Regions from separate parts of the Micromonospora sediminimaris genome, predicted to be linked through region 2. Evidence: predicted binding sites of a transcription regulator. Region 2 holds the regulator's gene; each other region holds the start of a gene.
What was found. Region 2 encodes HrcA, which represses chaperone genes, less so after heat shock. Its sites were predicted from a motif close to GGTTNGCACNCTCNNNNNGAGNGTGCNAACC; they were not measured.
Positions count from the first base shown of each region.

Region 1: groL (chaperonin GroEL) is a predicted target of HrcA. The motif match lies at 3,484-3,514, and genes of this name have one in related genera.
Region 3: groES (co-chaperone GroES) is a predicted target of HrcA. The motif match lies at 3,771-3,801, and genes of this name have one in related genera.

Region 1 is NZ_BOPD01000008.1:251,868-262,160, reverse strand. It holds gene paaN (phenylacetic acid degradation protein PaaN) at 1-1,247, shown strand, start outside; gene Vse01_RS06805 (GNAT family N-acetyltransferase) at 1,309-1,839, opposite strand; gene Vse01_RS06800 (cold-shock protein) at 2,051-2,254, shown strand; gene Vse01_RS06795 (hypothetical protein) at 2,513-3,436, shown strand; gene groL (chaperonin GroEL) at 3,712-5,334, shown strand; gene Vse01_RS06785 (hypothetical protein) at 5,439-5,681, opposite strand; gene Vse01_RS06780 (S8 family serine peptidase) at 5,842-8,346, opposite strand; gene Vse01_RS06775 (glycerol-3-phosphate dehydrogenase/oxidase) at 8,461-10,284, shown strand.
Region 2 is NZ_BOPD01000031.1:45,987-56,279, reverse strand. It holds gene Vse01_RS23135 (serine hydrolase domain-containing protein) at 1-1,105, opposite strand, end outside; gene Vse01_RS23130 (histidine triad nucleotide-binding protein) at 1,102-1,461, opposite strand; gene Vse01_RS23125 (16S rRNA (uracil(1498)-N(3))-methyltransferase) at 1,507-2,241, opposite strand; gene dnaJ (molecular chaperone DnaJ) at 2,243-3,388, opposite strand; gene hrcA (heat-inducible transcriptional repressor HrcA) at 3,462-4,484, opposite strand; gene Vse01_RS23110 (DUF4870 domain-containing protein) at 4,695-5,291, shown strand; gene hemW (radical SAM family heme chaperone HemW) at 5,319-6,542, opposite strand; gene Vse01_RS23100 (enoyl-CoA hydratase-related protein) at 6,563-7,351, shown strand; gene Vse01_RS23095 (hypothetical protein) at 7,470-8,402, shown strand; gene Vse01_RS23090 (phytanoyl-CoA dioxygenase family protein) at 8,636-9,541, shown strand; gene Vse01_RS23085 (MOSC domain-containing protein) at 9,629-10,273, opposite strand.
Region 3 is NZ_BOPD01000042.1:7,013-17,305, reverse strand. It holds gene Vse01_RS26260 (sulfite oxidase) at 1-1,392, opposite strand, end outside; gene groL (chaperonin GroEL) at 1,596-3,245, opposite strand; gene groES (co-chaperone GroES) at 3,322-3,630, opposite strand; gene Vse01_RS26245 (helix-turn-helix domain-containing protein) at 3,997-4,797, shown strand; gene Vse01_RS26240 (DUF397 domain-containing protein) at 4,788-4,979, shown strand; gene Vse01_RS26235 (THUMP-like domain-containing protein) at 5,184-6,368, opposite strand; gene ybaK (Cys-tRNA(Pro) deacylase) at 6,541-7,020, shown strand; gene Vse01_RS26225 (sugar ABC transporter substrate-binding protein) at 7,232-8,326, shown strand; gene Vse01_RS26220 (ATP-binding cassette domain-containing protein) at 8,430-9,248, shown strand; gene Vse01_RS26215 (sugar ABC transporter permease) at 9,245-10,293, shown strand, end outside.

The sequences.
Region 1 (10,293 bases), on a different contig from region 2:
CGTTCGTGATGGCCTTCCAGGCCGGTGGCGCGCACGCCCTGGACCGCGCGCTGGAGGCGCTGGCCTACGCGTACGCGGAGATGACCCGGCACCCGGGCACCGCCGGCTGGGAGAAGGCCGCCGGCAAGGGCGACCCGCTGCGGATGTCCAAGACCTTCCACGTGGTGCCCCGGGGCGTGGCCCTCGTCATCGGCTGCAACACCTTCCCGACCTGGAACTCGTACCCGGGTCTGTTCGCCTCGCTGGTCACCGGCAACCCGGTCGTGGTCAAGCCGCACCCGCGCGCCGTGCTGCCGCTGGCCATCACCGTGCGGTACGCCCGGGAGGTGCTCGCCGAGGCCGGCTTCGACCCGAACCTGGTGCTGCTGGCCGCCGAGGCCCCCGGCGAGAAGCTCGCCTCGACGCTGGCCCTGCACCCGGCGGTGAAGATCGTCGACTTCACCGGCTCCACCGAGTACGGCGACTGGTTGGAGGCGAACGCCCGCCAGGCGGCGGTGTACACCGAGAAGGCGGGGCTCAACACGGTGGTGATCGACTCCACCGACGACTTCGCCGGGATGTGCCGCAACCTGGGCTTCACGCTGACGCTCTACAGCGGGCAGATGTGCACCACCTCGCAGAACATCTTCATCCCCCGGGACGGCATCGACACCGATCAGGGGCACAAGAGCTTCGACGAGGTGGCCGGCGGCATCGCCGCGGCGGTCGGCAAGCTCACCGGTGACCCGGCCCGCGGGGTGGAACTGACCGGCGCGATCGTCAACGACGGGGTGCTGGAGCGGCTGAATGAGGTGACCAAGGTCGGTTCGCCGGTGCTGGAGTCGCGTACCGTCGAGCACCCCTCGTTCCCGGACGCCGTGGTGCGTACGCCGGCCATCGTGAAGTTGGACGCGGGTGACACCGAGACCTACTCGCGGGAGTGGTTCGGGCCGATCTCCTTCGCCATCGCCACCGACTCCACGGCGCACAGCCTGGAGATCCTGCGCTCGACCGTGGGCGAGAAGGGCGCCCTCACCGCGGCGGTCTACTCCACCGACGACGCGGTGCTGGACGCCACCGAGGCGGCGGCGATCGAGGTCGGGGTGCACCTGTCGGCCAACCTCACCGGCGGCGTCTTCGTGAACCAGTCGGCGGCCTTCTCCGACTTCCACGGCAGCGGAGCGAACGCGGCGGCGAACTCGGCGTTGACCGACGGGGCGTACGTGGCGAACCGGTTCCGGGTCGTGCAGAGCCGTCGACACGTCTGAGAGCTGATGCGGCTCCGGGGTATTCCCCGGAGCCGCCCGGGTCGGCGATCGTCCGTCGGGTCTACGCGGCCCTGCGCATCTGGAGTTCGCGCAGGGTGGGGATGTTGGGGTGCGGGACGCGGACACCTGTGTCGACGAAACCCAGCCGCTGGTAGGCCCGGTAGGCGAGGTCGTTGCCGACCACGACCTCGAGCATCAGCTCGTTCCGTCCGCAGGCCCGGGACCAGTGCGCCACCCCACCGACCAGCTCCGCGAGCAGGCCGGTGCCCCGCCAGCTCGGAGTGATGTAGACGGCGTAGAGCACGGTCACCCCCGGCTCGGCCGGGTGCGCCATGCCACCGACGTGCCCGACGAGCCGGCCGCCCGGATCCGCCACGAACTGCGCCGTGTCGGGGCCGGCGGAGACCCGGGCGACCCGGGCGGCGTACTCGGCGTGTGGTCGGGCCGCGGCCTCGGCGATCGTCTCCAGGAAGGCCAGCGGCGCGTCCGCGAGCATCTCCAGGCGCAGCGCCCGCATCCGAGCTGTGTCGGCTGGCTCGACTCGGCGGATGACGGCCCGGCGCAGCGCCGTCCCGTCGGTGACGCTTGTCATGCCGGAATGCTTATCACAATGACGTACGACGATGCGGACGACTGTAATACGCCCGATTTGTGGTCGTGCGCCGTCGTCACTCCTCGTGTAGCGTGCGATTTCGGTCACCCGTTTCAGTGGTCGTCGCCGACCGCTGAAACCGGTGGTTTCCGGGTGCCGGTTCGCTGGCGGCCCGAGGTAGTGGAACGCCGTGCAGAGTGAGGAAAACACCGTGGCACAAGGCACCGTGAAGTGGTTCAACGCCGAGAAGGGCTACGGCTTCATCGCCGTCGACGGCGGGCAGGACGTCTTCGTTCACTTCTCTGCGATCGAGATGGACGGCTACAAAGCGCTGGACGACGGTCAGCGGGTGGAGTTCGAGATCGCCCAGGGCCAGAAGGGCCCACAGGCGGAGCGGGTGCGCGTCATCGCCTGAGCGCCGACCACCCACCCCCCACCGACCGATCGTCGTCGGGGTGGCGTGACCATCGCCGGAGGGGGCAGCGGTGCCGGCGCCCCACAAGGGAAGATCATGGGCCGAGCCAGCCGTCGCTGAGGAGGTCCCATGTCCGACCAGCCGCCCCCGACAGGTCCGTCCTCTCCGCCTCCGGGTGAGCCGCAGCCGCCCGCCGGATGGGTCGGTCAACCACCCCTCCCGGGCCAGCCTGCGTACGGTGCGCAGCCGGCTCATCCCATGCAGCCGTCCCACCCCGGCATGACGCCGTATCCCGGCCAGCCGTTCTACGGCTGGTACCCCCCGGGCGGCTACGGCCTCGACCCCTCCGACGCCCTGGTGACCCCGCCCGGGGCCGGGCTGGGCGGCTGGTTCGCCCGGTGTGTGGGTGCCGCCCGCCGGGGGTGGCGACCCCTGCTGCCGATCCTCGTACTCACCCAGGCGCTGCCGGCCGCGGTGCTGTCGGTGCTCGTGTTGGCCGTGGACCCCTCGGCCCGCTGGGACGCCCAGCTCGCCAGCGACTCCGCCGCGCTGCCGGCGAACTTCTGGTCCGATCTCGCGACGCTCCTGGTCGTGGTACTCGGTGGCAGCCTGCTGCTCGGTGTGGTGCAGGCCGTCGGCTGGGCCGCCGGCACCTGGGTGATCGCCCGGCAGGCGGTCGGCGAGTCGGCCGGCCTCGGTGCCGCCCTGCGCTACGGAGCGCGTCGGGCGCTCGGTCTGTGGGGCTGGACACTGCTCATCACCCTGATCGTCACCTTCGGATTCTGTCTGTGCTTCCTGCCCGGCGTGTACGCGGCGTTCGCGCTGGCCCTGGCCGGCCCGGTCTACCTCTTCGAGCGGCACGACCCGCTCAGCAGGTCGCATCGAATGCTGCGTGACCGGCTGGGGCTGCTGCTCGGCCGGGTGGCGCTTGTGGGTGCCGCCGTGATCGGTTTCTCACTGGCCGCGAGCGTGCTGGAGTCGCTGGCGATCCTGCCGTTCGGCACCACTCCGTTGGACTCGCCGGGCACGGCGGTGGGCGCGGTGCTGACGATTGCGGTGGTCGCGGTGCTGACGCTGCCGGCGTACCTCGCGCAGCTGGTCGGGCTGGTCGTCACCTACGCCGAGCAGCGGGCACACGAGGGCCCGGTGAACGCCGCCCAACTGGCAGCCGAACTCGGCTGACCCGGGCCATCGTGCTTGCACTCGGCAGGGCAGAGTGCTAAACAAGTCATTGGCACTCGCATGGCGTGAGTGCCAGCTGGTCGGGACGGTGGGGCTGCGGTCGCGCTCGTGACATAACCACGGGTGGGGCACGTGGCCGGTCGTCGCGGGCTATCCGGCCCGGCCGAGGAGACGTCGCCGTCGCCAGGTGGCGACGTCCCAAGGTGCGTACACCAGACGGCCCATCCGGGGCACACACTCGGGTGGCCCGTGAGTGTCCAGGAGGACAACGCCGTATGGCCAAGATGATCGCGTTCGACGAAGAGGCGCGCCGCGGCCTCGAGCGGGGCATGAACCAGCTCGCCGACGCCGTGAAGGTGACCCTCGGCCCCAAGGGCCGCAACGTCGTGCTCGAGAAGAAGTGGGGTGCCCCCACCATCACCAACGATGGTGTGAGCATCGCCAAGGAGATCGAGCTCGAGGACCCCTACGAGAAGATCGGCGCCGAGCTGGTCAAGGAGGTCGCCAAGAAGACCGACGACGTCGCCGGTGACGGCACGACGACGGCGACCGTCCTGGCCCAGGCACTCGTTCGCGAGGGCCTGCGCAACGTGGCCGCCGGTGCCAACCCGATGGCCCTGAAGCGGGGCATCGAGGCTGCGGTCGCCAACGTCTCGGAGGAGCTGCTGAAGCTCGCCAAGGACGTCGAGACCAAGGAGCAGATCGCCTCCACCGCCTCCATCTCCGCTGGTGACGCCAGCGTCGGCGAGATCATCGCCGAGGCGATGGACAAGGTCGGCAAGGAAGGCGTCATCACCGTCGAGGAGAGCAACACCTTCGGGCTGGAGCTGGAGCTCACCGAGGGTATGCGCTTCGACAAGGGCTACATCTCGGCCTACTTCATGACCGACCCGGAGCGTATGGAGGCCGTCTTCGACGACCCGTACATCCTGATCGCGAACAGCAAGATCTCGTCGGTCAAGGACCTGCTCCCGATCCTGGAGAAGGTCATGCAGGGCGGCAAGCCGCTGCTGATCATCGCCGAGGACCTGGAGGGCGAGGCCCTGGCCACGCTGGTGGTCAACAAGGTCCGTGGCACCTTCAAGTCGGTCGCCGTCAAGGCGCCGGGCTTCGGTGACCGCCGCAAGGCCATGCTGACCGACATCGCCATCCTCACCGGTGGCCAGGTCATCAGCGAGGAGGTCGGCCTCAAGCTGGACGCCGCCAGCCTCGACATGCTGGGCCGGGCCCGCAAGGTCGTGGTGACCAAGGACGAGACCACCATCGTCGACGGTGCCGGCGACGCCGAGCAGATCCAGGGTCGGGTCAACCAGATCCGGGCCGAGATCGACAAGAGCGACTCCGACTACGACCGGGAGAAGCTGCAGGAGCGGCTGGCCAAGCTGGCCGGCGGCGTTGCGGTGATCAAGGTCGGCGCGGCCACCGAGGTCGAGCTCAAGGAGCGCAAGCACCGCATCGAGGACGCGGTCCGCAACGCCAAGGCCGCCGTCGAGGAGGGCATCGTCCCGGGTGGTGGTGTCGCGCTGGTCCAGGCCGGCAAGACCGCCTTCGACAAGCTCGACCTGGCCGGCGACGAGGCGACCGGCGCGCAGATCGTGAAGATCGCGCTGGACGCCCCGCTGCGGCAGATCGCCGTGAACGCCGGCCTTGAGGGCGGCGTCGTGGTGGAGCGGGTCCGCAACCTCGACTCGGGTCACGGCCTCAACGCCGCGACCGGCGAGTACGTCGACCTGCTGGCCGCGGGCATCATCGACCCGGCCAAGGTGACCCGTTCCGCGCTGCAGAACGCCTCGTCGATCGCCGCGCTGTTCCTCACCACCGAGGCCGTCGTGGCGGACAAGCCGGAGAAGACCCCGGCCGCACCGGCTGGCCCGGGCGGCGGGGACATGGACTTCTGAGTCCAGCTCCAACGCCGGAAGGGGCGGGCCGCGTCAGCGGTCCGCCCCTTCCGCTTTTGTCGGCGGTGGCCGGCCGACCCTGCGTCGGCGGTGGCGGCTGGTCGCTACGTCGGGAGTGGCCGCTGGTTCCGTCGCTTCCGCGCCCGGTCGTACGGTGGTCGGTGCTGAACCGGCTCGTCCACCAGGATGAGCGGCTCCTCGGGTGGCTCGTCCACACCGGTCATCTCGGCCAACTGCTCGGCGTCGCCGTAGTCGAGCCGGTCGATCGGCAGTTGGCCGGGGAGTCCGTGGACCGCAGCCCCGGTGGCTGGTGGGGCTTGCCGGGCCTGATCGTCGTCCGTGCTCATCGCTGCCTCCTTACCGAAACGGTAGGGGCGTGCCGAGCACCGGGATGGGCGATTGGCATTATCGGGATCTATTTGCTATTTGCGCTTTTCAAGTGGTCAAGGGCGCTACGTCCGGAAGAAGATACGTTCGGCCCGGACGCCGGTACCGCCCGAATGACGATCAGTCACGGGCCGCCGACACGGCCGCGTACGCGTCGACCAGACCGGCACCCACGATGTTCGCCGGGCCGCCACATTCGTCGGTCCGCGCCCGGGCCGGGTCGTCGGTCTCGATCGGGTCGGCCGTGTCGCGGAGGATCCGCCGCGTCCGGTCAAGGTCGCCGACGAGTTCCGGGTTGGCTGACCACATCAACGCGACCACGCCAGCCACCTGTGGTGTGGCCATCGAGGTGCCGTCGAGCACGGCGTACCCGCCGCCGGGCATCGCGGAGACGACCTCCGCCCCCGGTGCCATCAGATCCGGTTTCGTCACTCCGGCGATCGTCGGGCCACGTGAGGAGAAGGCGGTGACCCGCCGCCGGTCGTCCACCGCACCAACGGTCAGCACGTCCGCGTACGGTGCGGGCGGGTCCTGCACGGAGCCGCAGAACGGGCCGGTGTTGCCGGCCGCCGCGACGACGAGAATCCCGGCGGCCTCCAGCGCTGCGGTGGCCGGCCGCAGCGCCGAGGGATCGCAGCCTTCGATCGGCGGGCAGCCCCACGAGTTGGTCAGGATCTCCGGCGCCCGGGCGGGCCGCCCCTGTCGGAACGGGTCGCCGCCGAGCGGGAAAGGCGCCAGCATGAACTGGAGGCAGTCGAGATAGGCTGCCGGGTTCCCCAGATTGCGGTCGAGGTTGACGCAGCCGACCCACCGCGCGCCGGGGGCCACACCGATGCCGTCCCGCCCGACGGCGCTGCCCATCGTGTGGGTGCCGTGTCCGCTGCGGTCGGTCGGTGCCCCACTGCCGTTCCACGGGTCGAACCACGAGTCGTCGCCGCCCCGGAAACCCTGGGCCAGGGCCGGATGCCGCCCGTCCACTCCCGAGTCGGAACTGCCCACGGTCACGCCGTCGCCGGTGACGCCGAGTTCGGACCAGACCCGATCCGCGCCGATCATGGTGATATTCCACGGCGGGCCGGACGGGGGCGTGGCGTTGCCGGTGGCGCTGTCGGCGGGTGCCGGCAACGGACGCAGTTGCTGGCTGACCAGTACCCGGGCCACCTCGGGTCGGCTGGACAGCCAGGCGCGTACCGCCGGCCCACCAGCCACCTCGATCGCGTTGACGAGATAGTAGGGGGTGTGTGGCAGTCGAGCCCGCCGCAGATCCCGCCGCAGGTCGGCCTGGGTCCGGTCGGCGGTGTCGACCAACCGCCGGTAGACCTCCTCGGCGCGTGCGTCCCGGCCCGCCCGCCCTGGCTCGCCGCGCACACCGCTCAGGTCCGCCTGTTCGCGGAGCAGTACGAAGAGCCGCTCCCCGTGCAGCCCTGGCTGTCCGGCGGTCGCGCCGACCAGACCGACCGTGACCAGTAGCGTCAGGGCGCTCGCTGCGGCCAGCACCCGGCTCGGCGTGCGGGCCGAGCGGCGGGCCAGCAGCAGGCCGTACCCGACCGCCAGCACCAGTCCGACGGCGAGGCCGACACCGGTCGCGGCCGCGACCCAGAACGGCACGTCGCGGTTGCCGACCAGCAGCAGGCTGACCTCCTCCGGGTCGGTGAAGGCAAGCGGGCCGAACACACCGAGCCCGACCAGCCAGGCGGTCGGCGTCCGACCGCCATCCCCGGCAGAATGGTGGGCCACGACGCCCCCGGCGATCGGTTGATCCGGCAGAACGCGGCGGGTGCCCGGGTGGGCGACACCACGTCCGGTGGCCGGCCGGCGGCTCATGGCCCGCAACGCGGCCAACGCGAAACCGGCCGGCGGCAGCGTCACCAGCAGGGGCAACTGCGCGCCGGAATGGCCGGTGCCGGCACCGATCAGCAGCAGCAAAACCCCGGCGACGAGCCCGCCCAGCAGCACCAGCCGGGCCGGTCGAGGTGGTTCGTCGGCCCCGAAGCGGCCCCAGAACCGAACGTCGAGCAGCGTCGCCGCCAGCACGCCGACGGCCACCGCAGCCAGCCCGGCGAGCATGGTCTCCAACAGCCCGCCGAGTGCGCCCCACCAGACCCAGGGCAGTAGCAGGGCGAGCCCGGCGGCCACCGCCAGCAGGGCCGCCACCGACTGCTGTCCGTCCCGTCGCGCCTGCCGCCCGGTCTCGGCTTGCCGGCCGGGGCCGAGGACGTGGGAGGGCAGCCGGGTCGTCACCACCGCCAGCAGCGCGGCCACGAGGGCCAGCGCACCGAGGTACGCCTCGTGGTGCACCGGGGGGATCGTCCGCAGCAGCCCGAGCAGACCGAGTACGAGCGCACCGGCGAACCAGAGCCGGCCGGTGACGCGGACCGCCGCCGAGCGGGGAACGAGGGCCAACGGCAGCGTCGCGGCGGCGATCAGCAGCACGGTGAGCAGGCAGGCCACCGGCCAGAGCGGCACCAGCCGGTCCAGCCCGCCGATCAGCACCACCTGGTCCACGGCCCAGCCCCCGGTCTGCGCCAGGACCGTGACCGCGACCGTCCAGCAGCCGGCGAGTACCGCCGCGACGATCGCCCAGGGGCTGGCGGCCGAGCCGGGTGTGGTGGGTTCCGCCCGCATCCGCACACAGTACGACGCAGCCGCCGCGCCGTCGGACGGATCTGGCGGGCAACGAATCCGAGGCCCCCGGGCCGGCACGTGTCGGGGGAGGACCGGGCCGGTTAACGTGGACGGGTGCGTGATCCGAACGTTCTGCGGTCCGTTGCCGGGCAGCTGTCGCCCGCCCGCCGCGCCGCCGACCTGCGTCGGTTGCGGGCCGAGCGGTTCGACGTGCTGGTGATCGGGGGTGGGGTGACCGGTGCCGGCGCGGCCGTCGACGCCGCGTCCCGGGGCCTCAAGGTGGCCCTGGTGGAGGCCCGCGACTTCGCCGCCGGCACCTCCAGCCGGTCCAGCAAGTTGATCCACGGTGGCCTGCGCTACCTGGAGCAGTTGGAGTTCGGCCTGGTGCACGAGGCGCTGACCGAGCGTGGGCTGCTGGCCACCCGGCTGGCGCCGCACCTGGTGCGGCCGGTGCCGTTCCTGGTGCCGCTCCCGGCTGGGCAGGGCGTCCGCGACCTGCCCGCCCGACTGCTGCGGCGGGCCTACTACGGCGCCGGGGTGGCCGCGTACGACGCCTTCGCCGGCCTCTTCGGCGGCGGTCGGGGCATGCCGCTGCATCGGCACCTGAGCCGGGAGGGTGCCCGCCGGGTCTTCCCGAGCCTGCGCTCGGACGGCCTGGCCGGGGCGATCCGCTACCACGACGGGCAGGTCGACGACGCCCGCCTGGTGGTAACCCTGGCGCGCACCGCCGCCAGCCTGGGCGTGACCGTGGTGAGCAGTGCCCGGGCGGTCGGGCTGATCCGGCAGGCCCGGGAGGTCACCGGGGTCCGGGTCCGTGACCTGGAGGCGCCCGCCGGTTCACCCGAAGCCGAGTTCGAGGTACGCGCCCGTACGGTCATCGCCGCCACCGGTGTCTGGACCGATGACATGTCCCGCATGCTCAACGACGTCGGGCTGCGGCCCGGGGTCCGGGTCCGGGCGTCCAAGGGGGTGCACCTGGTGGTGCCCCGCTCGGCGATCACCGGCGAGACCGGGCTGATCCTGCGTACGGCCACCAGTGTGCTTTTCGTCATCCCGTGGGGCGGGCACTGGATCATCGGCACCACGGACACCGACTGGCGGCTGGACCGCTCACACCCGGCGGCCTCCGCCAGCGACATCGACTATCTGCTCCGGCAGGTCAACACGGTGTTGGACCGCCCACTGACCACCGCCGACATTGAAGGGGTCTACGCCGGGCTACGTCCGCTGCTGGCCGGTGAGGCGGACTCCACCTCGAAGCTTTCCCGGGAGCACGCCGTCATCGAGCCGATGCTCGGGCTGCTACTGGTGGCCGGCGGCAAGTACACGACGTACCGGGTGATGGCCGCCGACGTGGTCGACCGGGCGATGCGTCGGCTCGGTGGCCAACGGGTGTCGCGTACGGCCGATCTGCCGCTGCTCGGCGCGGACGGGTACGCGGCCATGTGGCGGGACCGGGCGGACCTGGCCCGCCGCCACGGCTTGCCGGTGGGTGTGGTGGAGCATCTGCTGGAGCGCTACGGAAGCCTGACCCTCGACCTGCTCGCCCTGATCGACGCCGACCCGTTGCTGGCCTCCCCGCTGGCGGGCGCGCCGGAGTATCTCGCCGCCGAGGTGACGTACGCGGCCCGCGCCGAAGGGGCGTTGCATCTGGAGGACGTGCTGACCCGGCGTACCCGGATCTCGATCGAGACCACCCACCGGGGCCTGGAGTCGGCCGAGCACGCGGCCGAGCTGATGGGCGCGGTGCTGGGCTGGGACGCGGCTCGGCGGGCACGGGAGGTCACGCACTACCGGGGCCGGGTGGAGGCCGAGCGACAGTCCCAGCTGATGCCGGACGACGCGACCGCCGACGCCGCACGACTCGGCGCGCCAGACGTGCGCGGCTACGCTGCGGATCGGGGCGCCGACGACGGCGCGGCGGGTGTGGCCCGCTGAGATCCACAC
Region 2 (10,293 bases):
CGCGCACGTCCGGCGGCGCCGGCTCACCGGGACGCCACGGGTCGATGTCGGCCGGATCGTGCTCGACCGCGGCGGCGAGCAGTCGGTGCGGCAACTCCAGCAGCTCGACGGCGGTGCCGGAGGAGCCCAGCACGGCGGCGCCGAACGCCCCCGGAGTGCCCTCGCCGCCCCGGCGGCCGTACGCCCCGGCGAGGAAGCCCGGCATCGCCCCGTCATGCCCGACATGCACCACCCGCTCCCCCTGGGGTACCAGGATCAGACCGAGACCGAAGCCGCCGGCCCAGACCGCCTCGTCGGTGACCGTCACCGGCCAGCGCATCTCGTCCAGGGTGGCCGGGGCGAGCACCCGACCCGCCGCGTCCAACGCCGCCGGGTCGGCCAGGAAGGCGGCCCACCGGGCCAGGTCGGTCGCCGTGCTCCACAGCTGCGCGGCGGGGCTCACCGCGCCGAAGTCGGTGGGCGGCTCCGGATGCGCCTCGTCGGAGTACGCGTCGACCAGGAACCCGGTCGCGGCGCGCGGGCCCGGGGTGGTTGTGGTGGCGGTCAGCCCGAGCGGGGTCAGCACCCTCTCGGTCAGCACCTCCGCCCAGGTGCCGCCGCGTACCTGCCCGACCAGGTGGCCGAGCAGCGCCATGCCGAGATTCGAGTAGTGGTAGCGGCGGCCGGTCGGCAGCACCCGCTCGGCCCGGTCCAGCTCGGTGATCAGCTGGTCGGTGTCCGGTGCGCGCAGGGTGTCCCAGACGTCGCCGTACGGTTCGCGTTGCAGGCCGGCGGTGTGCGACAGCAGCCGGCGCACGGTCAGCTCACCGTGCGCCGGCAGGTCGAGGTGCCGCCGCAGCGGGTCGTCGAGGTCGAGCAGCCCGTCGTCGCGGCACTGCATGACCAGCACGGCGGTGAACGTCTTGGTCACCGAGCCGATCCGGAACCGGGTCTGCTCGTCCAGGGCCGTGTCGTTTCCGGTGCCGCCGGCGGTGCACGTCCACAGCGGCCGGTCGGCGCGGTGCACCGCCGCCGAGACCGCCGGCACCCGGGCCTGCGCCTGGACCTGGCGCACCAGCCGGTCCAGGCGACCGGCGGCGGAGGTGCGGCCGGCGGCGGAGGTCATCCGAGACTCCGGGCCAGCATCGGGCCGAGCGGGGCGCCGCCGAGCACGTGGGCGTGCACGTGGAAGACCTCCTGGCCGCCGTACGCCCCGGTGTTGAACATCAGCCGGAACCCGTCGCCGAGCAGGCCCTGGTCCTCGGCCACCGCGGCGGCGGTGGCCAGCACCTCGCCGGCCAGCGCCGGGTCACCCTGGCCGAGCGTGGCCACGTCGGCGTAGTGCTCCTTCGGTACGACCAGCACGTGTACCGGCGCCTTCGGGTCGATGTCGCGGAAGGCGAGCGTGGTGGGCGTCTCGCGGACCACGGTGGCCGGAATCTCTCCGGCGACGATGCGGCAGAACAGACAGTCGCTTCCCATCCGGGCAGTCTAAGGAAGGGTTCCGCGGCGACGTCCGCGCGACGCTCACCAGCGCAGCAGGCGGGTGGCGAGGACCGCCAGGGCGGCCACGCCCGCGGTGGAGGTGCGCAGCACCGAGCTGCCGAGCCGTACCGGTCGGGCGCCGGCTTCCTGGAAGGCCGACAGCTCGTCCGGGGTGATGCCGCCCTCCGGCCCCACCACCAGCACGATTTCGCCGTGTTCGGGCAGCTCGACTGTGGTCAGCCGGTCGGTCGCCTCCTCGTGCAGCACGTACCCGGCCGCCGCCCCGGCGATCCGGCGCGTCACCGATGCGGTGCTTTCGTCAGGCGCTCCCGCCACCACCGGCAGCCACGCCCGCCGGGCCTGCTTCGTCGCTTCCCGGGCGGTGGCGACCCACCGGCTGCGGGCCCGTACGCCCCGGTCGCCGCGCCACTGCACCACCGAGCGCCCCGCCGCCCAGGGGACCAGCTCGTCCACGCCCGCCTCGGTCATCGCCTGCACGGCCAGCTCGCCCCGGTCGCCCTTGGCGATGCCCTGGACCACCACCAGCCGCGGGTTCGCCGCGTCGACGTACCCCCGGTCGGTCACGTCGAGATCGAGGGTGCCCCGGCCGACGGCGGTGACCACGGCGGTGGCGGTGCCGCCCCGCCCGTCGGCGAGCAGCACCTGCTCGCCGACGCGCAGCCGTTGCACGGTGGCGGCGTGGTGGCCCTCGGGCCCGTCCAGCACCATCGAGACGGCGGTCGGCAGCGACTCGACGAGGAACAGCGGGGCGGACACGTCAGGCGTGGCCGTTGAAGGCGTCGCGCATGCGGGAGAAGAAGCCACCCTGCTTGGTCAGCTCGGCGACCTCCTCGCCGCGGGTCTTGGCGAAGTCGCGCAGCATCCGTTCCTGGTCGGCGTCGAGCTTGGTCGGGGTGCGCACGTCGAGGTGGACGTAGAGGTCACCCCGCCCGGCGCCGCGCAGGTGCGGTACGCCTCGGGCCCGCAGCCGCAGGGTGCTGCCCGGCTGGGTACCCGGCTTGACGTCGACCGGTTCTTCGCTGTCGAGCGCCTTGATGGTCAGCCGGGTGCCGAGTGCGGCGGCGGTCATCGGCACGGTGACCCGGCAGTGCAGGTCGTCGCCCTTGCGGGAGAAGACGTCGTGTGGCCGTTCGTGGATCTCCACGTAGAGGTCCCCGGCGGTGCCGCCGCCCGGGCCGACCTCGCCCTGCTGGGCGAGGCGGATCCGCATGCCGTCCTCCACCCCGGCGGGGATCTTGACGGTCAGCGATCGGCGGGTGCGTACCCGGCCGTCGCCGGCGCAGGTCGGGCAGGGGCTCGGGATGGTGGTGCCGTAGCCCTGGCAGACCGTGCACGGCCGAGCGGAGACCACCTGCCCGAGGAAGGTGCGCTGCACCGACTGCACCTCGCCCCGGCCACCGCACGCCTCGCAGGTGGCCAGGTGGGTGCCGGCGGCGGTGCCGGCACCGGAGCAGGTGGTGCAGAGTACGGCGGTGTCGACGGTGATCGGCGCCTCGACGCCGAAGGCGGTCTCCTGGAGGTCCAGCTCCAGTCGCAGGATCGCGTCGGCGCCGGGGCGGGTACGCGGACGGGGGCCCCGCCCGGCGCCCGTTGCGCCGCCGAAGAACGCGTCCATGATGTCCTGGAAGCCGACGAAGGGGCCGGCCCCGCCGGGACCACCCGGACCGCCGGGCCCGCCTCCGCCGGGTGCCAGCGGGTCCCCGCCCAGGTCGACGATCTGCCGTTTCCGATCGTCCGAGAGGACCTCGTACGCGGCGTTGATGTCCTTGAACTTCTCCTGTGCCTCCGGATCCGGATTCACGTCCGGATGGAATTGGCGCGCCAGCTTGCGGTAGGCGCGCTTGATCTCGTCATCGGAGGCACCCTTGCTCACGCCGAGAATGCCGTAGTAGTCCCTGGCCACTGCGTTCCGTGTCCTCGTGTTCGTCTCGAGTTACGCCGTTCGGCGGCGGCAGCCTGCCGTCGGCCCTGACTTGTCAGTTCTGGGCCAGCAGCTCGCCCACGTAGCGTGCCACGGCCCTCACCGTGGCGATGGTTCCGGGGTAGTCCATCCGGGTCGGTCCCAGCACGCCCATCCCCCCGACGATGGTCGCGCCCGGGCCGTACCCGGTGCTGACCACGGAGGCCGCCCGTAGGTTGTCGATCTCGTTCTCGTCGCCGATGCGCACCCGCAGGGTGCTCGGTTCCACCTCGCCGATGAGCTTGAGCAGCACGACCTCCTCCTCAAGAGCTTCGAGGATCGGACGCAACGAGCCCTGGAAGTCGAGCAGACCGCCCCGGGCGAGGTTGGCGGTGCCGGCCAGGGCGAGCCGCTCCTCGTGCCGTTCGACGAGCGTCTCCAACAGCACCGTGGACAGGGTGGTCATCGCCGGGCGCAGGTGCGGCACGGAGTCGTCGATGAGAGCCTGCACCAGCGGCGGGGTCTCCGACAGGCGGACACCTACGAGCTTCTCGTTGACCAGCCGGCGCAGGTCCAGCACGTCGTCGGCGAGGACCGGTGCGGGCAGCTCGACCAGCCGTTGCTCGACCCGACCGGTGTCGGCGATCATCACCAGCATCAGCCGGGTGGTGGAGATCGGCACCAGTTCCAGGTGACGCACCCGGGACCGGGCCAGGCTCGGGTACTGCACGACGGCGACCTGCCGGGTCAGCTGTGCCAGCAGCCGCACCGTGCGGTGCACCACATCGTCGAGATCGACGGCGCCGGCCAGGAAGCGCTCGATCGCTCGGCGCTCGGCCGGGCTGAGCGGCTTGACCCGGCTCAACCGGTCCACGAAGAGTCGGTAGCCACGGTCGGTGGGCACCCGCCCCGCGCTGGTGTGCGGCTGACGGATGTAGCCCTCTTCCTCCAGCACGGCCATGTCGTTCCGGACGGTGGCCGGCGAGACACCGAGTTGGTGCCGCTCGACCAGCGACTTGCTGCCGACCGGCTCCTGGGTGGCGACGTAGTCCTCGACGATCGCCCGGAGCACGGCGAGCTTCCGGTCGTCCAGACCCATCCTTGCCACCTCCTGTCGCAGGTCAGCCCGCAGCGTCACGGCCGCCAGAGGAACACTCTGGCACTCGACTGTAGCGAGTGCCAGTCTACGTCGGCGTCCCCCTCGACGCGATGATCAAGTCGGCCCGCTCGTCATCGAACCGATCGGCGGGTTGACACTCGCCGGTGTCGCTCTGGTGCGCCGTTGCCGCTGGCACCTACCGTGACCTCCATGACTGAACCACCTCGTCCCCCGGACTCCGGCGACGAACCCACGACACCACTGTCCGGTTCGCCAGGCCAGGGCGGTTATCCCCCGCCCGGCGGCTATCCACCTCCCACCGGCGACCAGCCGCCGCCGGCCGGCTACCCGCCGCCCGGGGGCTACCCGCCGCCCGGCGGTTACCCTCCCCCACCCGGAGCCCCCGGTGTCGGCTACCCGACCGGCGGTTACGGCGCTCCCGGCGGTGGCTACGCCAACAACGAGGACAAGACCTGGTCCCTGATCGCCCACTTCGGCGGCCCGCTCGGCGTGGTCGTCGGTGGCGGGCTCTTCGGCTGGGTGGCGCCGCTGATCGCGATGATGACCCGCGGGCAGCAGTCCCCGATCGCCCGGGCCCACTCGGTGGCCGCGCTGAACTTTCAGCTCACCTGGGCCATCGTCGGTGTGCTGAGCTGGGTGCTCACCATGATCACCTGCGGCATCCTGTTCTTCGCGCCGATCATCGCCGGGATCGTGCCGGTGATCTTCGGCATCATCGGCGGGGTCAAGGCCAACGACGGGGTGCTCTACCAGTACCCGATGAGCTACTCGTTCGTGAAGCGCTGACCGCGCGGGCCGACCGGATGACGGGGGTCAGGGCAGCAGGTCGCGGACCACGGCGTCGGCGAGCAACCGGCCGCGCAGGGTGAGCACGGCGCGGCCGGCGGCGTGGGCGGGCTCGGCGAGCAGGCCCTCGGCCAACGCCCGCGCCGCACCCGCCCGCCCGGCGTCGGTCAGCACGTCCAGCGGCAGGCCGGAGGCCAGCCGCAACCGGAGCATGACGTCCTCCATGTGCGCCTCGTCGCCGGTGAGCACCTCCCGGGCCTGCCCGGGTGACGCCCCGGCGGCGAGGCGTTGCGCGTACGCGGCGGGATGCTTGACGTTCCACCAGCGCACCCCGCCGACGTGGCTGTGCGCCCCCGGCCCGAGGCCCCACCAGTTCCCGCCGGTCCAGTAGAGCAGGTTGTGCCGGCAGCGCGCGGCTGGCGTGCGGGCCCAGTTGGAGACCTCGTACCAGGAAAAACCGGCCGCGCCGAGGGTGGACTCGGCGGCCAGGTAGCGGTCCGCGGCGACGTCCTCGTCCGGGTACGGCAGCTCGCCACGGCGCATCCGGGCGGCCAGCCGGGTGCCGTCCTCGACGATCAGGGCGTACGCGCTGACATGGTCCACGCCTGCGGCGACCACCTGGTCCAGCGAGGCGGCGAAGTCCTCGGCCCGCTCCCCCGGCGTCCCGTAGATCAGGTCGAGATTGACGTGGTCGAAGCCGGCGTCACGGGCCTCCAGCGCGGCGGCGGTGGCCCGGCCGGCGTGGTGCCGGCGGTCGAGCACGGCGAGCACCCCGGGCGCGGCCGACTGCATGCCCAGCGAGATCCGGGTGTACCCGGCCGCGCGCAGCTCCTTCAGCGAGGCGGGCGTCACCGACTCGGGGTTGGCCTCGGTGGTCACCTCCACGTCGGTGGCCAGCCCCCAGGTCCGGTCGATCGCGTCGAGGATGCGGGCCAGGTCGTCGGCGGGCAGCAGGGTGGGGGTGCCGCCGCCGACGAAGACCGTCTCCACCCGGGCCGGTGGGATGTCGTCCAGCACCCGGGCGGCGAGCGCCAGTTCCGCCAGCACGGCGTCGGCGTAGCCCTCCCGGCTCGCGCCGCCGCCCAACTCGTCGGCGGTGTACGTGTTGAAGTCGCAGTAGCCGCAGCGGCTCGCGCAGAAGGGCACATGCACGTAGACCCCGAAACCCCGGACGGCTACGGACGCACGGGCGGACGCGGGCAGCGACCCGTCGGCGGGGACGGGCTCGCCTGCTGGAAGGACGCCGGGCATGGCCACTAGTGTGCCCTGGCATGACCTCTCCCGACGCGTTCGTGCGGGTCGCCACGGCCCACGGGGTGACCACGCTCACCCTGGACAGTCCGCACAACCGCAACGCGCTCTCCACGCCGCTGATGACCGAACTGCTGGCCGGGCTGGCCGCCGCGGTCGCCGACGACGCGGTCCGGGTGATCGTGCTCGACCACACCGGGCCGGTCTTCTGCTCCGGCGCCGACCTGAAGGAGACCGCGGCGGCGTACGCCAGCGGCACGGTGCCCGCCGGGATGCTGGGTGACGTGCTCGCGGCGGTCTGGGAGTGCCCGAAGCCGGTGCTGGCGAGAGTCGCCGGCCCCGCCCGGGCCGGCGGACTGGGCCTGATCGCGGCAGCCGACCTGGCGGTCTGCGCGGCCGAGGCCACGTTCGCCTTCACCGAGGTGCGGATCGGGGTGATCCCCGCGGTGATCTCCGCGACGGTGCTGCCCCGCCTGACCACCCGGGCGGCAGCCGAGCTGTACCTGACCGGCGACACCTTCGACGGCCGGCGGGCCGCCGAGATCGGCCTGGTCACCGCCGCGGTGCCGGCCGCGGAGCTGGATGCCGCGGTGCGGCGGTACTGCGACTCGCTGGTACGCGGGGCCCCGTCGGCGTTGGCCGGCGCGAAGCGACTGCTGCGCCGCCCGGCCGCCGTCGACCTGCGCGCCGACCTGACCGAGCTGGCCGAGGTGTCCACCGGGTACTTCCTGTCGGCGGACGGCGTCGAGGGGGTCACCGCGTTCCGGGAGAAGCGGCCGCCGCGCTGGGTGGCGGAACTCGGTGGGTGAGGTACGGCCGGGACGGGGAACCTCGCGTCGCGCGCAGGTGCCACGGGAGGTGGGAACCGGTCGGACGACCCGAACGGGTCGATGAGGGACGTACGCTTGGCGGACCTTGACACAGGAGGTGCGGGTGCGAACTCGGGCTGTCGCGACGGGCTTCGTGGTCCTGGTCCTGATCGCCGCGATCGGGATGATCGTGGTGCTGAGGCAGGCCGGTGAGGGGCTACGGCTGCCGCTGGCCGGTCGGGCCTGCACGGTCCAGGCCGACGGCGAGGTGACGCTCGACTCGCAGCAGATGGCGAACGCGGCGACCATCGCGGCGATCGGCGTGCAACGCGAGATGCCGGAACGGGCGGTGGTGGTGGCGCTGGCCACCGCGTACCAGGAGTCCGGGTTGCGCAACCTGACCGGTGGTGACCGCGACTCCGTGGGGCTGTTCCAGCAGCGACCGAGCCAGGGTTGGGGCACGCCGAAACAGATCCGGGATCCGCGGTACGCGGCGGGGAAGTTCTACGCGGCGTTGAAGAAGGTGCGCGGCTGGGAGGACATGCGGGTCACCGACGCCGCGCAGAAGGTGCAGCGCTCGGCCTTCCCCGAGGCGTACGAGAAGTGGGCCGACGAGTCGCAGGTGCTCACCCGGGCGCTGCTCGGTCACGCCAGCACGGCGGTCACCTGCGCGGTGGGCGGTGATCCGGTGATGCGCGGCGCCGCCGCCATCGCCGCGCTGACCGAGGGGCTGGCGCTCGACTGGGGCCTGCGGGCCTTCACCGGCGACGACGACCGGCAGGTGGGCAGGAGTTACTTCACCTCTGCCGTCGACAGCTCCGGCAACCCGACCCTGCTGAAGGTGGGGATCAACGAATCGCCCTCCGCCGAGGGTGTGCGGGCCGGCTGGCGCTACACGCACTGGCTGGTCTCCCACGCGAAGGAGCACGGGGTGAAGCGGGTGACCTACGACGGCCGGGAGTGGACCGCCAAGCGCGGCGACTGGAAGCGCCTGCCGGACAGCGACCGGGGTGACACGGAGGTCCTCGCCGAGGTCCACGCCGACGTCTGACCGACCTCGATCTCTTTAGGCCGACCGCTCTTACCCGCAGTCACCGCAAAATCCGGCATTTTGCTACTTAATGCCACGTCTCGCCACGTTGAGTGACGTGCGGTAGTCGTCCAACCGCCTTCAGTCGCCGTACCTGTGTAAAGGTCGCGGGGTGCCCCCCGAGCCGCCTGGACGCGCGTTACGATCGGCGGCCTGTGCCAGAAATGGTTTCACCTCTTGGGGAGGGGTACTACGTGGCGTTCGACTACGGCGACCGGACCGGCTACGAACCGATCAGTGACGTCGACCGCAAGGAGTTCCACGAGCAGGGCTTTCTCCTGCTGCGCAACGTCCTGACCGAGGATCACCGGGCCGCTCTCGAGGCCGCGGTCGACCGGGTGTACGAGGAGGAGAAGGCCAAGGGCAACACCACCAAGGACGGCACCCTGCACCTGCTGGGCTTCCTTGAGCGTGACGAGCTCTTCGGCGAGCTGCTCACCCACCCGATCGCGTTCCCCTACATGTGGGGCCTGGCGGGCTGGAACATCTACACCCACCACAACCACCTCGACGTCACGCCGCCGGCGTTGGAGCCCGAGAAGCCGTACTGGGGTTGGCACCAGGACGGGTACCGGCAGAACTCCGACCCGGAGACGATGGACCCGAATCTGCCCCGGCCGATGTTCTCGCTGAAGGTCGCCTACGTGCTCTCCGACCTGTCGGAGAAGGGACGCGGCGCGACGAAGGTGATCCCTGGCAGCCACCTGTGGAACTCGCTGCCGCGCCCGTCGGATCTGAGCGTGCACAACCCGGACCCCGAGGGCACCGTCGAGATCACCGCCAACCCGGGTGACGCCTTCATCTTCGACCGCCGCCAGTGGCACTCCCGGTCGACAAACCTGTCGAACATCACCCGCAAGATGCTGTTCGTCGGTTACACCTACCGGTGGATCCGCCCGCTCGACGAGCTGCACCCCGACAAGGACGGCGAGTGGTACCGCAACCGCACGCCGGTGCAGCGCCAGCTGCTCGGGGAGGGCACCCACACGGCGAACTACTGGGGCATCAACTGGGACGGCTACATCGACGACGAGATCCCGCTGCGCAAGGAGCTCAAGCAGCGCGGTCTGCTGAACCGCAGCATCCCCTGGCTCCGCTGACCGGACCGTGACGACAGGCCCCGTGGCCACGCCTGGACGTGGCCCACGGGGCCTGTTCGCGTCAGCTCGGGACGACGTGCCGGTCCGTCAGCCGGCCGACTCGCCCAGCCGGCGACGCGCCTTCTCGCGAACCGGCTCGGGCAGGTCGTCGGCCGCCAGCAACCGGGGCAGCAGCGCCGGCTCCAGGGTGAGCGCCCGGAACACCTCGCCGAGGGTCACCCCGTGGGCCGGCCGGTGCACGATCTCGATCGGGTCGCCGACGCCCACCGCGCCCTCCCGCACCACCCGCAGGTAGGCGCCGGGCGTCGCACGGGCGGTGAACCGCTTGATCAGATCCGGTACGCCCCAGAATCCGGCAAAGGTGGTGCACGGCGTACGCGGCTTGGTCACCTGGAGCAACACCTCGCCGACGGCCCACTGCTCGCCGATCACGGCGCCGGTGACGTCGACCGCGTGCGTGGTGAGGTTCTCGCCGAAGCCCCCCGGACGGATGGCGCGCCCGAGGTCCGCCTCCCACCAGGCCGCGTCCTCCCCCGCGTACGCGTAGACGGCCTGGTCCGGACCACCGTGGTGGGACCGTTCGCCGATGAAGTCGCCGACCAACCCGTCGGTGCGGAAGAACACCGGAGCCTCGACCGGCCGCTTGTCGATGCCGCTGCGCCCGCTCGCGTCACCGGCCCACGCCGCCTCGGTCACGATGCCGACGTTCACCGATGCCACCCTGCCCGTCATGATCACATCCTAAGGGAGCG
Region 3 (10,293 bases), on a different contig from region 2:
CTCGACACGGTCGATGCCCCGGTGCTGCGCCCAGGCGACGCCCGCGACCGTGACCGGGCCGGCGGCCGGTCGGTTGCGCGGGCGGGGCGTGTCGATCCGCGACTGCGTCTTGATCGGACCCTGCGCCGACCACCCCCGGGGCACCCAGTACGCGTCGAAGTCCGCGAAGCTGGTCAGCTCCAGCTCGGTGATCCACTTGCAGGCCGACACGTAGCCGTACAGGCCCGGCACCACCATCCGGACCGGGAAGCCGTGCTGCACCGGCAGTGGCTCGCCGTTCATGCCGACCGCGAGCAGCGCGTCCCGCCCGTCGCGCAGCGCGGCCGTCGGGGTGCCGCAGGTCCAACCGTCGACCGAACGCCCGACCACCTGGTCGGCGCCGTCCAACGGCCCCACCTCGTCGAGCAGATCCCGGATCGGCACGCCGAGCCAGCGCGCGTTGCCGATCAGGTCGCCGCCGACCTCGTTGGAGACGCAGGCCAGCGTGACGTACCGCTCCACCATGGGCCGGGCGAGCAGATCGGCGTAGCTCAGCGTGACCGGGTTGCGGACCCGGCCGTGAATGCGCAACTGCCAGGTCGCGGGATCGACCTGCGGCACCACGAGCGCGGTGTCGATCCGGTAGAAGCCGCGGTTCGACGTGACGTAACTGGCCAGCCCGGGCTGGGCCAGGTCAGCGCCGGCCGGCACCGGCGGTGCGGCGGAGACCGGGGCCGGCAGCGTGATCGCCTCGCGGGCGGCCGACACGCCCTGACGGCCGGCCAACCACCGCCCCGCCACTCCCCCGACGGCAGCCACCCCGAGCACGGTCCCGACCCCGGTGAGGAACCGCCGCCGCGAGTCCGGGTCGACCCCCCGCCCCGGACCTGCGGGGCCCGATGGGCCGCCGGCGGCCGGCGGGCTTCCCGGGACCGACGGACTGCCGGCTGGCGTCGGTGGGGACCAGGGCCAGGGGTCGAGTTCCAGCGGGCCGGCGACGAACGCCCACAGCGCCACCCCGCCGACCGCCGCTCCGAGCAGCGACGGGAGCACGTCGGCGGCGTCCGCGCCGGCCCGGGTCAGGGCCGCCGCCGCGCCGATCCCGCCGAAGACGACGATGCCGGCCAGGCCCACCGTCAGCCGCCGGGCGGCCAGCATGCCGATCAGGGCGGCGAAGCCGCCGAGCAGCAGCGCCGTGCCGACCAGCAGGGCGATCTTGTCGTACGTGCCGAAGACCTCGATGCCGAACCGCTTGACCGGCTCGGGGGCGGTGTCCACGACGAGACCGCCGACCGCGACGAGCGGGGACGACCGGGGGCCGGTCAGGGCGGCAACCACTTCGGCGGTGCCGATGGCCGTCGCAGCGGCGGCGATGCCGGCCAGGGCCGCGAACCGGGGTGTCGTGCTGCTCACCCGCCCAGTGTTTCCCACCGGGCACCGGTCCGGTAGCGCCGTCGGCGTTCCGTAACCTCTCGTCACCGCGCACCGGCCCGGAACCGGGTCCGACGTCCCGAGGGGTCCGCCTCCGCCGCCGGCTCCGGCGCATGACCGTCCCACTCACGCGCGTGGGGCGCACCGTCGTCGACGGTGCGCCCCACGTCCGGCGTACGGCAGGCTCAGAAGCCCGGGCCGTGCTGGTGGCTGTGACCGTGGCCATGCGAGTGGCCGTGGCCACCCGAGGCGGGCTCCGGCTCAGCCGGCTTCTCCACCACGAGGCTCTCGGTGGTGAGCAGCAGACCGGCGATCGACGCGGCGTTGGTCACCGCGTTGCGGGTCACCTTGACCGGGTCGATGATGCCGGCCTTGGTCAGGTCGACGTACTCGCCGACGGCGGCGTCGAGGCCGTGGCCCCAGTCGCTGCCGGCGACCTTCTGCACGACGACGTAGCCGTCGTGGCCGGCGTTCTGGGCGATCCAGCGCAGCGGCTCGACAAGCGCCTTACGCACGATCGACACGCCGACCTTCTCGTCGCCGGTGAAGCCGAGGTCGTCGTCGAGCACCGACAGGATCTGCGCCAGGGCGGCGCCTCCGCCGGGCACCGTACCCTCCTCGACCGCGGCCTTGGTCGCGGCGATGGCGTCCTCGATGCGGTGCTTGCGCTCCTTCATCTCGACCTCGGTGGCCGCGCCGACCTTGACCACCGCGACACCGCCGGAGAGCTTGGCCAGCCGCTCGGCGAGCTTCTCCCGGTCCCACTCGGAGTCCGAGGCCTCGATCTCCTTGCGGATCTGCGCGACCCGGTCGGTCACCTCGCTGGCCTGGCCGCCGCCCTCGACGATCGTGGTGTTCTCCTTGTCGACCACGATGCGCCGGGCGCTGCCCAGCACCTCCAGGCCGACCTGGTCGAGCTTGTAACCCAGTTCCGGGGCGACCAGCTCGGCGCCGGTGAGGATCGCCATGTCCTGGAGCATCGCCTTGCGGCGGTCGCCGAAACCGGGCGCCTTGACCGCGCAGACCTTGATGGTCTTGCGGATGGCGTTGACCACCAGGGTGGACAGCGCCTGACCCTCGACGTCCTCGGCGATGATGAGCAGCGGCTTGTTGTTCTGGAGAACCTTCTCCAGCAGCGGCAGCAGCTCCTCGATCGCGGAGATCTTCTGCGTGGTGATCAGGATGTACGCGTCCTCCAGGACGGACTCCTGCGACTCCGCGTCGGTGACGAAGTTCGGCGAGATGAAGCCCTTGTCGAACTGGAGGCCCTCGGTGACGTCCAGCTCGGTGTGCAGGGCGGAGCCTTCCTCGACGGTGATCACACCGTCGCGGCCGACCTTCTCCATCGCCTCGGCGATCAGCTCGCCGATGGTGGCGTCCTGCGCCGAGATCGTCGCCACGTGCGCGACCGACTTCTTGTCGGAGACCTCGACGGCCTTGCCGAGCAGCGCCTCGGAGACCTTGGTGGCAGCGGCGTCGATGCCCCGCTTGAGGCCGGCCGGGTTGGCGCCCGCGGTGACGTTGCGCAGGCCCTCGCGGACCATGGCCTGGGCGAGCACGGTCGCGGTGGTGGTCCCGTCGCCGGCGACGTCGTTGGTCTTGGTCGCCACCTCCTTGACCAGTTGCGCGCCGAGGTTCTCGTACGGGTTGGTGAGCTCGATCTCCTTGGCGATGGTCACGCCATCGTTGGTGATCGTCGGCGCACCGAATTTCTTGTCGAGGACGACGTTGCGCCCGCGCGGCCCGAGGGTGACCTTGACCGCGTCAGCGAGCGCGTTGACACCGTGCTCCAGCAGGTGCCGGGCGTCGTCCGAGAAGCTCAGGATCTTCGCCATGAATGTCCCTTCGAAGCGACGTCGCCCCGGCCCGGCGAGCCGGACCGGGGCAACGACACTGATCGGTCTGTCTTACTTACTTCTCGATGACCGCGAGGACGTCGCGGGCGGAGAGCACCAGGTACTCCTCGCCGGCGTACTTGACCTCGGTGCCGCCGTACTTCGAGTAGAGAACGGTGTCGCCGACGGAGACGTCGATCGGCACGCGGTTGCCCTTGTCGTCGATCCGGCCCGGGCCGACAGCGAGGACGGTGCCCTCCTGCGGCTTCTCCTTGGCGGTGTCGGGGATCACGATGCCCGAGGCGGTGGTGGTCTCGGCCTCGTTCGCCTGGACCACGATGCGGTCCTCGAGCGGCTTGATCGCAACCTTGGTCGCGGTAGTCACGGGCATACCCTCCTGGGGTACTTGGTTTCGTTGCCGATCGGCATGCCGACCGGCGTCAATCTGCCACATGCCACCGGGCGGGGCCGTCGTCGCGGGTGCCGGTCCGCCTGGCGTTCAACCCCCGGACACCAGGGCCCGAAGGTTGGCACCCTCAGGGTGAGAGTGCTAATCGCAGGTTATTCCTCGGCTAGCACTCCGTCAAGGAGAGTGCCAATCCGCCACCCTCGTGTCGCCGCCCCTCCGCCACTTTTTACCCACTCTTCCGGCGTCGTTCGCCAGCGTTTACCGCAACACGCCGACAGTCTCTTCCCCGCCCAACGACCGCCCCTTACTCTCCGGCGCGACCACGTCACGGAGGGCAGACACATGGCGGACGTACCAACCCTGGGGTTCCTGCGCGACCAGTTGCGCCGGGCGCGCAAGGTGCGCGGGCTCAGCCAGGAGGAGCTGAGCAAGATGATCAACTACTCGACCTCGGCAGTGAGCGCGATGGAGATCGGCCCGAACCAGCTCAGCGCCGACTACCTGGCCCGGTTCGACAAGGTGCTGGAGACCGGTGGCCTCTTCGTCGGGATGCTGGAGCTGATCCGGCTGCACGCCGAGCCGGACTGGTTCCGGCCGTGGGGCGAGATCGAGCGGGAGGCGGTCGCGCTGCGCTGGTACGACCCGGCGGTGGTGCCGGGCCTGCTCCAGACCGAGGCGTACGCGCGGGCGATGCTCCGGGCCGGTCCACCGCTTACCGACGAGCAGATCGAGAAGCGGGTGCTGGCCCGGATGGCCCGGCAGGAGGTGCTCGCCCGCGAGGAGCCCCCGCAGCTCGTGGCGGTGCTCGACGAGCAGGTGTTGCGCCGGCAGGTCGGCGAGCGCGCGACCATGCGCGAGCAACTGGAACACCTGCTGGCCGTCAGTGACCGCCCGCATGTCCAGGTGCGGATCATCCCGGCCGAGACCCCGTGGTACGTCGGACTCAACGGCCCCTTCGTGTTGGCCCGGCTGGCCGACGGCACCGAGGTGGCGCACCTGGACAACCAGCTCCGGGGGCACACAGTGGACAGCCCGAACGACCTTGCCGCCCTGGGGCGACACTGGGAGACTGTGGCCGGTGAGGCGCTGCCACACCGGCAGTCCGCCCGCCTGATCGAGGAAGTGGCGAAGTCATGGACCTGACCCGTGCCGCCTGGCGCAAGTCCTCCCGCAGCAACAGCAACGGCGGCGCCTGCGTCGAGGTCGCCGACAACCTGCCCGGCGTGGTCGCCGTACGCGACAGCAAGGACCCGGCCGGCCCGGCGCTCGCCTTCACCCCCGCTGCCTGGCGCGCCTTCATCGCCCCCCACGCCCCCACCCGCTGACCAACCCCGACCCGGCGCTCCCCCTTCTGCGCCGACCCGGCCCCCGTCCCCACCCCGGCTGGGCTCGCCATGCGGTCGCGCGCCCTCCCGCGCTGGGGTCCGCGAGTTGCGGCATGACGCGGCCTCCCGCCGAGCTGACAGCCCAGGATGCCGCAACCCGCGCCCGCCGGCTGCACATGAGCGGCCCGGCCAGCGGGGCGGGGTTCAGGCCACCGGGCGGCAGACCAGGACCGTCGGGGCGGTGGCGACCCGGGTGAGCACCAGGCTCGCCGGCTGGTCGCCGCTTAGCCGCAGGTCGCGCCGGAGCCGCTCGGGCTCCAGCGCGGAGCCGCGCTTGAGGATCTCCACCCGGCCGACCCGCCGTTCCCGCAGCAGCGCCCGCAGCCGCTTGAGGGAGAACGGCAGCACGTCGGTCACTTCCAGGCAGCGGGCGTACGGCGTGCGCCGGGCCGTGTCGGCGTAGAGGTAGGCGATGGTCGGGTCGGCGAGGGTGGCGTCCAGGTCGGCAGCCAACTCGGCGATCAGGTGTGCGCGCACCACCGCCGGATCGGGGTCGTACACGAAGCGCCGCACCGCCCCGACCGGCGCCTCGTGGGTGCCCGACCCCGCGAGCTGGTGCACCGACTCGCCGGTCAGCACGGTCGCGCGGCGGGAGACCTCGGCCAGTTCGCCGCACCAGAGGGCTGCCTCGACCAGGTCGCCTTCCACGCTCACCCACTCCGCCTCCGCGCCGGGCGGGATCAGCGCGTGGTCGATCCCCGGCGCGACCTTCACCACCGTGCGCGGCACCCGGTCGGCCAGGCCGGTCACGAAGTCCCACGGCGGCGAGTACGAGTTCGGGTCGAAGATCCGGCGACCGGTGCCGGCTCGGCGTCGGGCCGGGTCGCAGAAGACCGCCTCGACCCCTGTCACGTCGAACGCCGTCGCGTCGCCACACTCGACGGTGACCAGGTCGGCCAGCCCAGCGGCCTGGACGTTCGCCTCGGCCAGCGCAGCGGTGAGCGGGTCGGCTTCCACCGCGTACACCCGGATGCCGGCGCGGGCGGCGGCGAGCGCGTCGGCGCCCAGCCCGCAGCCCAGGTCGGCAAGTGTGCGCACCCCGGCGGCGCGCAGCCGCCGGGCCCGCCGGTCGGCGACGACCCGCCGGGTGGCCTGTTCCAGCCCCGGCCGGGTGAAGAACATGCCGGCCGCCGCCGGCCCGAACTTGCCGGTCGCCCGGCGGCGCAGCTCGGCCTGGGTCAGCGCCGCCGCCGCGAGCCCGCCGGGCACCCCGGCAGAGCGCAGCGCCACCGCCGCGGCCAGCGGATCACCGCCGGCCACCCCGGCCGCCGCGTCGAGCGCGGCCGACCCCTCGGGCGTACGCAACGCGGCGAACTGCTCCAGATCCACCCGCCTATTCTTCCGCCCCGCCCCCACCTGCCCGCCCGAGGCCCAGGCCGGCCTCTCGCCGGGCATGCCGGTCACGACTTGCGGCATCCTGGGCCCTCAACGTCGGCCGGAAGGCGCGACTTGCGGCATGTTGGCGCCCTGCGGGCAGCGGCCCGGGTTTACGTTGGCGGGCATGGCGGGACGTGGCACCCCGGCGACCGCGCTGCTGACCAAGCGGAAGGTCGACCATCGCACCCATCCGTACGACGTCTCGCCTGATGAGCCCAACTATGGCGCGCTGGTCGCCGCCGCCCTGGCGGTGGCGCCGGAGCGCGTCTTCAAGACCCTGGTCACCGAGGTCGACGGGGCGCTGACGGTGGCGGTGGTGCCGGTCACCGGCGATCTCGACCTCAAGGCGCTCGCGGCAGCCGTGGGCGGCAAGCGGGCCACGTTGGCCGAGCGGGCGACGGCCGAGCGGGCCACCGGTTACGTACGCGGCGGGATCAGCCCACTGGGCCAGCGGCGACGGCTGCCCACGGTCCTCGACGTCTCCGCCCTGAAGCATCCGACGGTGTACGTCTCGGCCGGCCGCCGGGGGCTCCAGGTGGAGCTGGCCCCGGCCGACCTGGCCGCCCTCACCGACGCCCGGTTCGCCCCGCTTTCGCGCCCCTGACCCGACCCGTATCCGCCGACCGGCGACCCGGACACCAGGGTCCTCGCAGGCACGGTGGCGGCGAGGTGTCGCTGGCGTTGCTGAATTGTTACCGCCGACAACAAACTCGTGACCGGCCCACCCTTGTGCTGGCGTGTGGCGCGGAATACGTTGCCGGACACAACAAAACAAAACACCGACACCCTTCCCCACCCTCGAAAGGACCCTGCACATGCGCAAGGGCTTCCTCGCCGTCGGCACCGTGGGCCTGCTGGCCCTCGGCAGCCTGACGGCCTGTGGCGACGAGTCCGGCGGCGACCAGGCCGGCTCCGACGTGACCCCGAAGATCGGCGTGATCCTGCCGGACAGCAAGTCCTCCGCCCGTTGGGAGGGCGCTGACCGCAAGTTCCTCCAGGCCGCGTTCGAAGCTGCCGGCGTCGAATACGACATCCAGAACGCGCAGGGCGACAAGACCCAGTTCCAGACCATCGCCGACCAGATGATCACGAGCGGCGTCACCGCGCTGATGATCGTGAACCTGGACTCCGGCACCGGCAAGGCCGTCCTCGACAAGGCCAAGTCGCAGGGCGTCGCCACCATCGACTACGACCGCCTCACCCTCGGCGGCTCGGCGGAGTACTACGTCAGCTTCGACAACGAGGCCGTCGGCAAGCTCCAGGGCGAGGGCCTGGCCAAGTGCCTGACCGACCAGAAGGCGGAGAAGCCGGTCGTGGCGTACCTGAACGGGTCGCCGACCGACAACAACGCCACCCTGTTCAAGAACGGCTACGACTCGATCCTCAAGCCCAAGTTCGACGCCAACGAGTACGTCAAGGGCCCGGACCAGTCCGTGCCGGACTGGGACAACGCCCAGGCCGCCACGATCTTCGAGCAGATGCTCACCCAGACCGGCGGCAAGATCGACGGCGTGCTGGCCGCGAACGACGGCCTCGGCAACGCCGCCATCTCGGTGCTGAAGAAGAACAAGCTCAACGGCAAGGTTCCGGTGACCGGCCAGGACGCCACCACGCAGGGCCTGCAGAACATCCTCGCCGGTGACCAGTGCATGACCGTCTACAAGGCCGTCAAGCAGGAGGCCGACGCCGCCGCCGAGCTGGCCATCGCGCTGGCCAAGGGCGAGCGCAAGGAGACCGGCCAGACCGTCAAGGACCCCGAGGGCAACCGTGACGTCCCCGCCGTCCTGCTCACCCCGCAGGCGATCTACAAGGAGAACGTCAAGGACGTCATCGCCGACGGTTTCGTGACCAAGGAAGAGGTCTGCACCGGCAACTTCGCCGCGCTCTGCACCGAAGCGGGCATCAGCTGACCTCACCCGCCTAGGCGGCGCCGCCCGGCACGGTAACCCCGTGCCGGGCGGCGTGCCGCCGCTGGACGGGCCCCGATCTCCCTCCGTGACAAAGGAGAACCCCGTGTCCGCGACCCCTCTGCTGGAGCTACGCGGGATCGACAAGAGTTTCGGTCCCGTCCAGGTTCTACGCGATGTCGCCTTCGCCGCCTACCCGGGCGAGGTCACCGCGCTCGTCGGTGACAACGGCGCCGGCAAGTCGACCCTGGTCAAGTGCATCAGCGGCATCTACCCGACCGACGCCGGGCAGTTCGTCTTCGACGGCCGGCCGGTGAACATCCACAGCCCACGCGACGCCGCAGCGCTCGGCATCGAGGTCGTCTACCAGGACCTCGCGCTCTGCGACAACCTCGACATCGTGCAGAACATGTTCCTCGGCCGCGAGAAGCGCAGCGGCATCGTCCTCGACGAGCCGACGATGGAACAGATGGCGGCCGACACCCTCGCCGGGCTCTCCGTACGCACCGTCAAGTCGCTGCGCCAGCTCGTCTCCAGCCTCTCCGGCGGCCAGCGTCAGACGGTGGCGATCGCCAAGGCCGTGCTCTGGAACAGCAAGCTGGTGATCCTGGACGAGCCGACCGCCGCGCTCGGCGTCGCGCAGACCGCCCAGGTGCTCGAACTGGTCCGCCGGCTGGCCGACAACGGTCTGGCCGTCGTGCTCATCTCGCACAACATGAACGACGTCTTCGCCGTCTCCGACCGGATCGCCGCGCTCTACCTCGGCCAGATGGTCGCTCAGGTGAAGACCACCGACATCACTCATGCGCAGGTGGTCGAGCTGATCACCGCCGGTCGCTCCGGCGGGCTCGGACTCACCGGCGAACCGGCCACCAACGGCAACGGCGCGGCGCCGGCCGGCAGCACCACGGGAGGCGTCTCATGAGCACCACCGCCGTCAAGCAGGAGGGGCCGGCCGCAGTCACGTCGACGCCCTCCGTCGGCAGCCACGTCCGCGACTACTGGCGACGGGTACGCGGTGGCGACATCGGCGCCCTCCCCGCCGTCCTCGGCCTGCTCGTCCTCTGCACGGTCTTCTCGATCCTGCGGCCCTCGTTCCTCAGCGCCGGGAACTTCGCCAACCTGTTCACCCAGGGCGCGGCGGTCACCCTGATCGCGATGGGTCTGGTCTTCGTCCTGCTGCTGGGTGAGATCGACCTGTCGGCCGGCTTCGCCAGCGGCGTCTGCGCGGCGGTGCTGGCAAACGTGGTCACCGTGCTCGGCTATCCCTGGTACGTCGCGGTGGCCGCCGCCGTGCTCACCGGCATGGTGATCGGTACGATCCTCGGCCTTCTGGTCGCCAAGATCGGAATTCCGTCCTTCGTGGTCACCCTGGCCGGCTTCCTGGCCTTCCAGGGCGTGGTGCTGCTGCTGATGGAGGAAGGCCGCAACATCTCGGTGCGCGACTCGGTGCTGGTGGCGATCGCCAACCGCAACCTGCCGCCGCTGCTCGGCTGGGCGCTCGCCGCCGTGGCCGTCGCCGGGTACGCCGCCGTCCAGCTGCTGCGCTACCGCAACCGCGCCGCACGTGGCCTGGTCACCGACCCGATGGCGGTGGTGCTCGCCCGGATCGGCGGGCTGGCCGTCATCCTCGGCCTCGCGGTCTACATGCTCAACCTGGAGCGCAGCCGCAACGTGCTGATCAGCTCGCTCAAGGGCGTGCCGATCGTGGTGCCGATCATCGCCGTGCTGCTCATCATCGGCACCTTCGTGCTCCATCGCACCAGCTACGGGCGGCACATCTACGCGGTCGGCGGCAACAAGGAAGCCGCTCGCCGGGCCGGCATCAACGTGGACCGGATCCGCATCTCGGTCTTCGTCATCTGCTCCACCATGGCCGCCGTCGGCGGCATCGTCGCCGCCAGCCGGGCCAACTCCGTCGACCCGAACACCGGCGGCAGCAACGTGCTGCTCTACGCCGTGGGCGCGGC